One region of the Anaerococcoides asporogena genome, then DNA from elsewhere that is predicted to be linked to it. Evidence: riboswitches for the same ligand, from Rfam matches in the RefSeq annotation. Region 1 holds a riboswitch; each other region holds the start of a gene.
The links. Region 1 has a riboswitch for lysine ahead of kal (3-aminobutyryl-CoA ammonia lyase). Riboswitches for the same ligand answer to the same signal wherever they lie in the genome.

Region 1 (3,272 bases):
AACCGGAAGAGCTGGAAGCCGCCGCGCTGACCCTGGCCCAGGAGATTCAGAAGAACTCCGCGGCCGCGGTCGGACAGGCCAAACGCGCCATGGCTCAGGGACTGGCAGAGGGCTTTGAAGCGGGACTGGCCGCTGAAGTGGAACGGTTTGCCGAATGTTTTGAGCACGGCGATCAGAAGGAAGGCATGACGGCATTTTTGGAAAAACGCAAACCTGCATTTGGAGGAAAATAGTATGAAAGTTGGAGTCATTGGAATGGGAACCATGGGAGGAGGAATTGCTCAGCAGTTCACCGCCTCCGGATTTGATGTGGTCGTAAAGGGCAGAAGCCAGGCTTCTCTGGATCAGGGCAAAGCTGCCATGGAAAAGCGTCTGGCCCGTTCCGTGGAAAAGGGGAAGCTGTCCGAAGCGGATCGCGACGCTCAGCTCGCTCGTGTCCGCTATGTCAGCGACATTCAGGAGCTGGCTGACTGCGATCTCATCGTGGAATCCATCCGGGAAGACATGGCATCCAAGAAAGAGTTTTTCAGCGCGCTGAACGAACTGGATCTCAAGGACACCATCATCGCGACCAATACCAGTTCCCTGTCCATCACAGAGCTGTCCATGCAGTACCGCTATCCGGAAAAAGTCATCGGCATGCATTTCTTCAATCCCGTCACCGCCATGAAGCTGGTGGAAGTGATCCGCGGCGTAGCCACAACCGATGAAGTCAATGACCGGATCGTGGAGATCTCCGCCCAGCTGGGCAAGACGCCGGTCCAGGTCCAGGAAGCGCCGGGCTTTGTCGTGAACCGCATCCTGATCCCCATGATCAACGAAGCGGTCGGCATCTACGCGGAAGGCATCGCCAGTGCGGCGGACATTGATACCGCCATGAAGCTGGGCGCCAACCATCCCATGGGTCCCCTGGAACTGGGCGACCTGATCGGACTGGATGTCTGCCTCTCCGTCATGGATGTCCTCTATGAGGAATTCGGCGACAGCAAATACCGCGCCCACAGCCTGCTGCGCAAGATGGTGCGCGGAAATCAGCTGGGTCGCAAGACCAAGCGTGGTTTCTACAATTATTAAGGATCTTGTTAAAAAATTATTGAAGAAAAGGTTAACACGGAGTATAATATTTTAGGATAGAGGTGCCAAAACGAGGTACCGGGCTTTCAGGGATGGGATAATCCGAAGTCCGGGAAGGCGTTAAGGCCGAAAGGGTTAATGTGTATCCCCGCATTATTCCTTGGTGGAAAGGCAAAAAGCTTACCACTGTCATGCTCAGCATGAAGCGCTATTCACAAGAAATTGTGAATAGCGCTTTTTGTCGTTTATTCCGCCAACAGAAGATAAAAATTTTCGAGTCGAAAAAACCATACAGAAGAGAAAGTCCGGGGAAGAAACAATTCCAGGTAAGAGAAAAAGAAAAAGAGAACATCAGGAGGGGAAGATTTTATGGAAGAAGTAATGATTCGAATGAGAATGAGTTCTCATGACGCCCACTACGGCGGGAATCTGGTGGACGGTGCCCGCATGCTGGGCCTGTTCGGCGATGTGGCGACGGAGCTGCTGATCCGCCGGGACGGGGACGAAGGACTGTTTGTCGCCTACGACAAAGTGGAATTCAAGGCGCCGGTTTATGCCGGGGACTATATTGAGGCAGTGGGCCGGATTGTGTCCGAGGGCAACAGCTCCCGCAAAATGGAATTCGAGGCCCGCAAGGTCATCGTGGCCAGACCGGAGATTTCGGCCTCGGCAGCGGATTTCCTGGAAGAGCCGGTGGTGGTCTGCATCGCTTCCGGAACCTGCGTCGTGCCCAAGGCCAGCCAGAGGAAATAGCATGGAGAAACTGATTATTACCGCTGCCATCTGCGGCGCGGAAGTGACCAAGGCGCAGAATCCAGCCGTACCCTATACGGTGGCGGAGATTCAGCGGGAAGCCAAATCGGCCTATGACGCCGGCGCTTCCATCATCCACCTCCATGTGCGGCGCGATGACGGAACTCCGACCCAGGACAAGGCCCGGTTTGAGCAATGCATTCAGGCGATCCGGGAAGTCTGTCCCGACGCCATCATTCAGCCTTCCACCGGCGGCGCAGTCGGCATGAGCGACCTGGAGCGGCTCCAGCCCACGGAAATCCCGGGCATCGAGATGGCCACCCTGGACTGCGGCACGCTGAACTTTGGCGGCGATGAAATATTCATCAATACGGAAAACACCATCAAGAACTTCGGCAAAATCCTCATCGAACGGGGCATCAAGCCGGAAATTGAAGTCTTCGACAAGGGTATGGTGGATTACGCCATTCGCTTTGCCAAACAGGGCTACATCAAGCAGCCGATGCACTTTGACTTTGTGCTGGGCGTTCAGATGACCGCGACCGCGCGGGATCTGGCGTTCCTGGTAGACAGCATTCCGGCCGGTTCCACCTGGACCGTTGCCGGCGTCGGCCGCAGCGAGTTCCCCATGGCTGCCTTGGGCATCGTCATGGGCGGTCATGTCCGCGTGGGCTTTGAAGACAATGTCTTCATGGCCAAAGGCGTGCCGGCTCAGTCCAATGGTGAACTGGTCAGCCGCGTGGTAAGAATTGCCCAGGAACTGGGACGTGAAATCGCTACCCCCCGGGAAGCAAGACGAATTTTAGGCTTGGAGGAGAAATAAATGGCACAGGGAAATAAGTACGGCATGCATCGGGTGTTGGAACCCAAAGGGGTTATGCCTCAGACCGCCGTTAAAATAGACAACAACATGGATATCTACGACAATGAGATCCTCATTGACGTCATCGCCTTGAACATCGATTCCGCCAGCTTCACGCAGATCGAAGAAGCATCCGAACACGATACGGCGCGGATCGCTGACATGATCCGCCAGATCGTGGACGAGCGCGGCAAAATGCAGAATCCGGTCACCGGTTCGGGCGGCATGCTCATCGGTACCGTGGAAAAAATAGGCTCGGACCTGGACATCGACCTGAAAGTCGGCGACAAGATCGCGACACTGGTCAGCCTGTCCCTGACCCCGCTGCGCATTGACGAAATCACCAACATCGAACCGGACATCGACCGCGTCACCATCAAGGGCAAGGCCATTCTGTTCGAGTCCGGCATCTACGCCAAGCTGCCCGAAGACATGCCCGAGTCCCTGGCGCTGGCGGCCCTGGATATCGCCGGCGCGCCGGCACAGACCGCCAAGCTGGTCAAACCCGGCGACAGCGTCCTGATCCTGGGAGCAGCCGGCAAGAGCGGACTGATGTGCTGCTATGAGGCCAAGAAGCGGGTCG
Region 2 (3,272 bases), 170 kb from region 1:
TTGCCGGAGGCGAGCTGCCGTTCCACGGCCGTGGTATCAATGTCCAGAATCTTGGTTTTGGTATGCAGGCCTTCCGTCAGGATTCCCGCCTGAAAGCCCGTCAGCGAGATGGCCGGTGTGCCCAGTTCCTGGAGGATCATGGCTAACAGGGCGATGGAAACCTGTTCTCCGGTGGAGAGCATAACGTCCACTTCCCGCTTGGAAGGCGCCTGGGACGCTTCGCCGATCATGGCCATCAGCTGGTTGGTGGTCTTGCCCATGGCGGAGACCACCACCACCAGTTCTTCGCCCTGCAGCGCCCGGTCCCGGACTTTTTGGGCCACATTCCTCATCTTATCCAGATCCGCCAGCGAGGATCCGCCAAATTTCAGTACTTTTCTCATTCGTGATATGCCTCCTCGACATCGTTTCGGATCAGGTCTTCATAGCTTTCACGCCGCACCGCCAGCCGGCTTTTTCCCTCGTGCACCAGCACAACGGCGGGGCGGGGGAGGCGATTGTAGTTGGATGCCATGGAGTAATGGTAGGCACCGGTGCTGAAAACCGCCAGGAGTTCGCCGGCAGCCGGCTGAGGGAGGGGGATGCCGAGGATCAGGATGTCGCCGGATTCGCAGGCCTTGCCCGTTACCGTATAGACGGATTCTGCCGGGGCCTCAACCCGCTGGGCCAGGACGGCCTCGTAGCTGGCCCCGTACAGGGCGGTTCGGATATGGTCGGCCATGGAGCCGTCGACGAAGACGTAGCGGGTGCCGCCATAGGTGGCTTTGGTGCCGCCGACAGTGTAGAGGGTGACACCGGCTTCGGCGACGATGGAGCGTCCCGGCTCGATGAGGATCCGGACCGGCGGGAGACCGCGGGCTTCCAGACCATCGGCGATGAGTTCCAGCAGCTGAGGCAGAAAGGCTTCGGGTTCCAGGGGCTCGTCGCCGCTGACGTAGCGGACGCCGAAGCCGCCGCCCAGATCCAGAACCTTGAGGGAAAGTCCCGCCCGGGACAGGTCAGCCAGATAGTTCAGCATGACCTCGGCGGCGGAGGCAAAGGAATTTGCTTCAAAGATCTGAGAGCCGATGTGGCAGTGCAGTCCTTCCAGTTCCAGGGAGGGCTGATGCGCCAGCTCCCGCAGAAATTGAGCAGTTTCCGGCTGGAACATGCTTAATCCGAATTTCGAATCATTCCGGGTCGTGCTGATGTATTCGTGGGTATGAGCTTCGATGCCCGGATTGATCCGGACCAGCACCCGCTGGCGTCGTCCGGTGCCTTCCAGGAGGTGGATCAGCCGGCTGGCCTCGGTTTCATTGTCGAGAATGATGCAGCCCACCCCGGCGTCCAGCGCCTGAGCCAGCTCCGCCTCCGACTTGTTGTTGCCGTGAAAGTAGATCCGAGAAGCATCGAAGCCGGCGGACAGTGCCGTATAGAGCTCTCCGCCGGAGACGACATCCAGCGACAGGCCTTCCTCCGCCAGGATCCGGACCATGGCCTGGCACAGGAATGCCTTGGAGGCATATAGTACTTCGCCCTCCAGCCGGGATCCGGTCATGGCCTGGCGGTATGCCTGCATTTTGCTACGCATCCGGCCTTCGTCCATGACATAGAGCGGCGTGCCGTAGGTCCGCGCCAGCTTGCCGGCTTCCACCCCGCCCAGCACCAGTTCTCCATTGTGTTGTTCCCATCGCTGTGTCCAGTCCATTGGTTTGCCTCCTCTAAAAAATTGGTAGATTGTCGATCTCATTCTGGTGGTTCAAGATCCCGGAAATATAGAAAAACCGTGAGCGAATGCCCACGGTTATCCAATAACACCATGCAATCGCCCGACCTCGTGGAAGCGCTTCTCCGGACCATTGGGCAACGATCCGGAAACAGTGACATGCTTGTTCAGCATGCCCCCAGCACTGATGCTTCGGCGCCAGCCCCTTTCCCTTCCGGTACTCTTAACATGGCGCAACCTCTTCTCACAAAGCGAATTCTTAAATTGGCACAAGTTTACGTTTTTACTGGAATTGTGTCAATAGGTTTTCCTTGAATTGGATGAATAATTATGAATATTGCAATTTTCGGGGAGAAGAGACTGCGTGTAATCGATGTTCAGATTCAGGAAATATGCAGGTTGATTAATCCGGAGATTACGAGGAATGTCAATAGGTATTCAGCTCCGAAGAGGGATATTTGACTCAAAGACAAAAATGCAGCCCGCCAATCGGAGAATGGTTCCGAATGATGGGTTGCATTTTATTAGGATTAATATCATAATTATTCAGTGTGACGGACTCAAAGTAAGGAATGACGATCTGCAGACGAACCGAGTCATACGACCAATCAATCGGCAGTCATACTTCCGGATAACCTGCGGTCATACTTCCGGTTATTCTTCCAGATAACCTGCCGGAGGGATTATCCCATCAGCGGAACTGATCCGTGGGTCAGGTAGAAGTTGCAGAAGAAGGCGGCGATTCCGATGATGAAGAGGACCAGGACATAGAAAAAGAAGTTGGGGACAATCCGTTTCTTTTTCAATGTGGAGGCCCGTTTGCGGAAATGATCATTGAGATCCGCGACGAAGGCTTCGTCATAATGAATATGGTTGTCGATCTCGATCCACTTGTCGGCGTCCCGGATGATCAGGGCATTGCGGTAGTTGTTGATCTCCACTGTGCGGCTCAGCTCACTGCTGGGGAAGATTCGGAAGCTGCGGCCCGATTCCTTCAGGTATTCATCCAGTTCGCGGGTCACGTCATCCAGATCCGCTCCCATCAGAATGATCTTGTCATAGGTCAGGATATAGATGTAGACCCCGAGGAAGATCAGCAGCATGGTCAGTCCGATGGGCGTCATGCCTTCGCCGGAGATGGCGATGGTGAACAGGACAAAGGAGAGCAGGAAGGGAACGACATACAAATTAACATGACTCTGATTGGTCATGTAGATGGTTTTTTTGGTTCGGTAAAAATAATAGTCGACGGCCAGAACGGCCAGCAGGACCAGAAAACTGATCAGAAGCAGGACGATGGTATTAGTCATGTCAGCACTCCATTCGTTGATGGTTTTTCTGTCCTCATTATACAACAGGAAAAGATTGGTTCCAATGATTCGAAAATTCGCAGTTTCAGGGAATTCAGGTTATTTGAGTAATTCTGGTTATTAGGAGAATCCAGGAATCCAGGAATCGGAATTCGGACATTCGCGATTATGGGAATTCAGATTTCCTGGAATAGGAGGGATTTGGGAAATCTGGGAAAAAAGGCATATCTGGATATGGAAATCCTCTGGATTCGCGA
Region 3 (3,272 bases), 900 kb from region 1:
TGATATTGACGACAAACTCATTGCCGATGGAGGGGAACGCATTCTTGATGGCCTGGGGCAGTATGATCAGGCGGAAGGCCTGGCTCTCCGACATACCGATGGTCAGAGCGGCTTCCCGCTGCCCCGAATCCACCGACTGGATGCCGGACCGGATGATCTCCGCCATGTAGGCAGCGGTGTTGAATGAAACGATGATAACGGCCGCAACGGTTGGAGTCCACTGCAGGATCCTGTAAAAATAGTTGTAGAGGAACACACCCTGAACCATCATGGGCGTTCCCCGGACGAATTCAATGTAGGCAGCGCTGAAAAAGCGCAGCAGCCGCTTGATCAGTCTCATCACCAGCGGGTCCTTGTCTGTGATGCGGATCAGCCGCATCCCAGACAGGACAAATCCCAATACCAGTCCAAAAATGGTGCCGGTGAGGGCAACCAGGAGGGTCGTCTGGATGCCCTGCAGATACAGGCTCTGGTATTGGGTAAACAACTTTTGGATTGTTTGTCCCATTTATATTCTCCTTATGGCTGATTCTTGACGGCAGTTTCCATCAGGGCGTCGCGCTTGTCATTGGTAAAGGAAGCCAGGTACTCATTGATCTGAGTCTTGAGTTCTTCATTGCCCTTGGCCAGAGCGATGGAACAGGCAGTCGGGATTCCCGGGAGCGGCTGGAAGCCGTTTTCGGGTGTAAACTCCACCATGGCCAGATCCGGGTTGGCTAATGTGACGGAGATACCGACCGGCTTGTCCAGAACTGTGCCGTCGGCAACGCCGCTGGCAATGGCGTGGATGATAAGCGGAACGGTTCCCAGGGGAGTCTCATGCTTAACTTCTGGAATCTGCGGGATCACCCGGTCATAATTGGTGCCCTTCTGTCCGACAATCTTGGCGCCGGAGAAATCAGCCAGAGCCGTGGCGCTTTCATAGGGGCTGCCTTTCTTGACCAGCATGACGAACCGGGAATCATAGTAGGGATCGGTGAAATCAACGGATTCCAGACGCTCCGGGGTTTCGCTCATGCCGGCGATGATGAGATCAATCGCTCCGTTCTGAAGCGCCGGGATTAATCCTTCCCAGGCAATCTGCTTGATGACGAGATCCCGTCCCAGTACTGCGGCCAGTTCCTTGGCCACTTCCACATCAAAGCCTCCGGCATAGCCGGCCGTTCCGTCAATCTTGACGGCGCCATTGGCATCCGTCGGCTGATTCCAGTTATACGGGGCATAATTGGCTTCCATGCCGACAACCAGGGGGGCTTTCTGGGCCGTGGTCGTTGCCGGGGCGGAAGTTGTCTGGCCCTGAGTACCGGAAGCGGTGGTGGTCTGTGCCTGAGTCGTGGAAGGTGCGGCGGTGGTGGAAGGTGCCGGTGTGGCACAGCCGGTGATCAGCATCAGGCCGGTCATCAAAAGTGCTGAGATTTTCTTTGTCATGTTCATCGTCTCCTTGGACTGTATTTATTAAAAAAAAATAAGAGACCGTGCCAGACGATCTCGTTGTTACGTAAATCAAATCTAGCGCCCTTTCATTCGAAAGGAGTGTTGCAGGTCTTTCCTGCAACCCCACATAAGACCAGTGCCCTGTCTCTTATGTTCGGCGATGGTTACCTTTCCCTGGATTCATTGCCTGCCGGCTCCCCCAGATACTAATTTGCACCGCTACCTCTAAACTTCATCTTATTTTTTTTCAAGTTTAACACAGCCAGTCGGAATGTCAACTGTTAATTCATCAATACTGCATATTTATTCATTCATTTTCTTCGTCAACGTGGCCCTGAAGAGGACTTTTTTTCTTCAATTCTAAATATGCTTCGTTTTCAAAAAGCAAATGCAAAATATTGTCTGGCATTTTCCTTAAAAAACCGAAAAATCGGTCTTTTTCTATTTTTTGCATTTTCCCTGCGGGCACAATACATTTTCCGACCGGCAGTCCCGCTTCGCACCGCGGTGGCGCCGCACATTTTCAACTCCTGCGATCTTTGTATTTTATTCCAGATCTTCCATCATCTGATTCTGCAGCAGACATTGCCGAATGCGCGCTACATAATAATCCAGAGTTTCTCCGGATAAATCCGGCATGGTGGGGTAAACGCCAAACCGTTTGAGATACTCTTCTTCCAGCTGATACAGTTCCTCGTGAAAATCCGACAGGACTGCCTGCACCTGGGAAATGGCAAAATGATTCGAATCCATTGGGGGTTCCTCCAGTCATCTAAAAAATCATCGTGTGCAGCAATGACCCTGTGGCATCTTACCGGAAGGGTCCTCTGCACATTTCATTTCTTCCGATTATAATATAAGAGAAGAAAAACCAAAATAGGGAGAACCTTCCCGTGATTAAAATCTACCTCTATGAGACCAATTCAAAAAAAAGTGAGCTGACCCGCTCCGCTCAGGCTGAATATATGAAACGACTGTCCCGAATTGCCGCGGTTCGCTTCCGGAAACCGGAAGCAGCCCCACCGGAAGCCATCTATTTCCACCCCGCAGGCAAGTCCATTGACAGCCCCGGTCTGGCAGAGCTGTTTGCCCGTCAGCTTCAGAGCGCCAGTGAACTCCATCTGGTTCTGGGCTCTCCGCCGGCAGGAAGCCCGCCCGACGTACAGCTGGTATCCCTGCCCCTGTCCCCGGACATCGAGTCGATCCTGATCCTGGAACAGATCTACCGGGCATTCAAGATCAGCAGCGGGGAACCCTACCATAAATAGATCCTCCCTGCGTCATAAACGGCTTTGACCGCAGGCTAGATCCGGGATGATGCAGCGCCATGCCTCTGGGGATGCAGATTATCCGCCTCTCCCGAACTACCTGTGACCTGTAATCTCCCCGGTCGGTAAGAAGGCAAGACAGACAGCAGGCAAAGGAACGGACCGTCATCCGACGATCCGTTCCCGTTTTGTTTTATGATGTGATCCTGGCTGAATGGGTTTTGGGGCTACGGGTTTCAGGGTTTCACTGCATAACCGGCGTGTTGCGAGCTTGGGTTCCTGGTATTTGGACTAATTGCTCAATCGCTTGATTGCCATAGGTTCCGCTCATTCCATCAAAGGAAGCGATGGAGAGCATCCAGCAGGGCGATTCGGAACAGCTGATGGGGATAGGTCAGGCGGGAAAAGGAGATCCGGTGACGGGATTCGGCTTTGAGTGAGGGATCGATGCCGTGGGAACCGCCGATTAAGAGAACCAGATGGGTCTGGCCGGAGGCTTCCAGATCCTGCTTCAGTCCGGAAAAAAACTGGGAACTGGCCGGTTTTCCATCGATATCCAGGCAAATCAGC

Region 2: another riboswitch for lysine. It lies ahead of lysA (diaminopimelate decarboxylase); the one in region 1 lies ahead of kal (3-aminobutyryl-CoA ammonia lyase).
Region 3: another riboswitch for lysine. It lies ahead of P6M73_RS00415 (transporter substrate-binding domain-containing protein); the one in region 1 lies ahead of kal (3-aminobutyryl-CoA ammonia lyase).

What each region holds. Positions count from the first base shown of each region.
Region 1 covers NZ_CP120965.1:968,976-972,247, forward strand. The annotation lists gene P6M73_RS04585 (enoyl-CoA hydratase/isomerase family protein) at 1-233, shown strand, start outside; gene P6M73_RS04590 (3-hydroxyacyl-CoA dehydrogenase NAD-binding domain-containing protein) at 235-1,074, shown strand; lysine riboswitch at 1,124-1,293, shown strand; gene kal (3-aminobutyryl-CoA ammonia lyase) at 1,444-1,827, shown strand; gene kce (3-keto-5-aminohexanoate cleavage enzyme) at 1,829-2,650, shown strand; gene kdd (L-erythro-3,5-diaminohexanoate dehydrogenase) at 2,651-3,272, shown strand, end outside.
Region 2 covers NZ_CP120965.1:801,278-804,549, forward strand. The annotation lists gene P6M73_RS03855 (aspartate kinase) at 1-383, opposite strand, end outside; gene lysA (diaminopimelate decarboxylase) at 380-1,687, opposite strand; lysine riboswitch at 1,813-1,956, opposite strand; gene P6M73_RS03865 (hypothetical protein) at 2,389-3,015, opposite strand.
Region 3 covers NZ_CP120965.1:70,296-73,567, reverse strand. The annotation lists gene P6M73_RS00420 (amino acid ABC transporter permease) at 1-508, opposite strand, end outside; gene P6M73_RS00415 (transporter substrate-binding domain-containing protein) at 520-1,428, opposite strand; lysine riboswitch at 1,503-1,670, opposite strand; gene P6M73_RS00410 (hypothetical protein) at 1,742-1,888, opposite strand; gene P6M73_RS00405 (hypothetical protein) at 1,981-2,187, opposite strand; gene P6M73_RS00400 (23S rRNA (pseudouridine(1915)-N(3))-methyltransferase RlmH) at 2,328-2,702, shown strand; gene P6M73_RS00395 (23S rRNA (pseudouridine(1915)-N(3))-methyltransferase RlmH) at 3,038-3,272, opposite strand, start outside.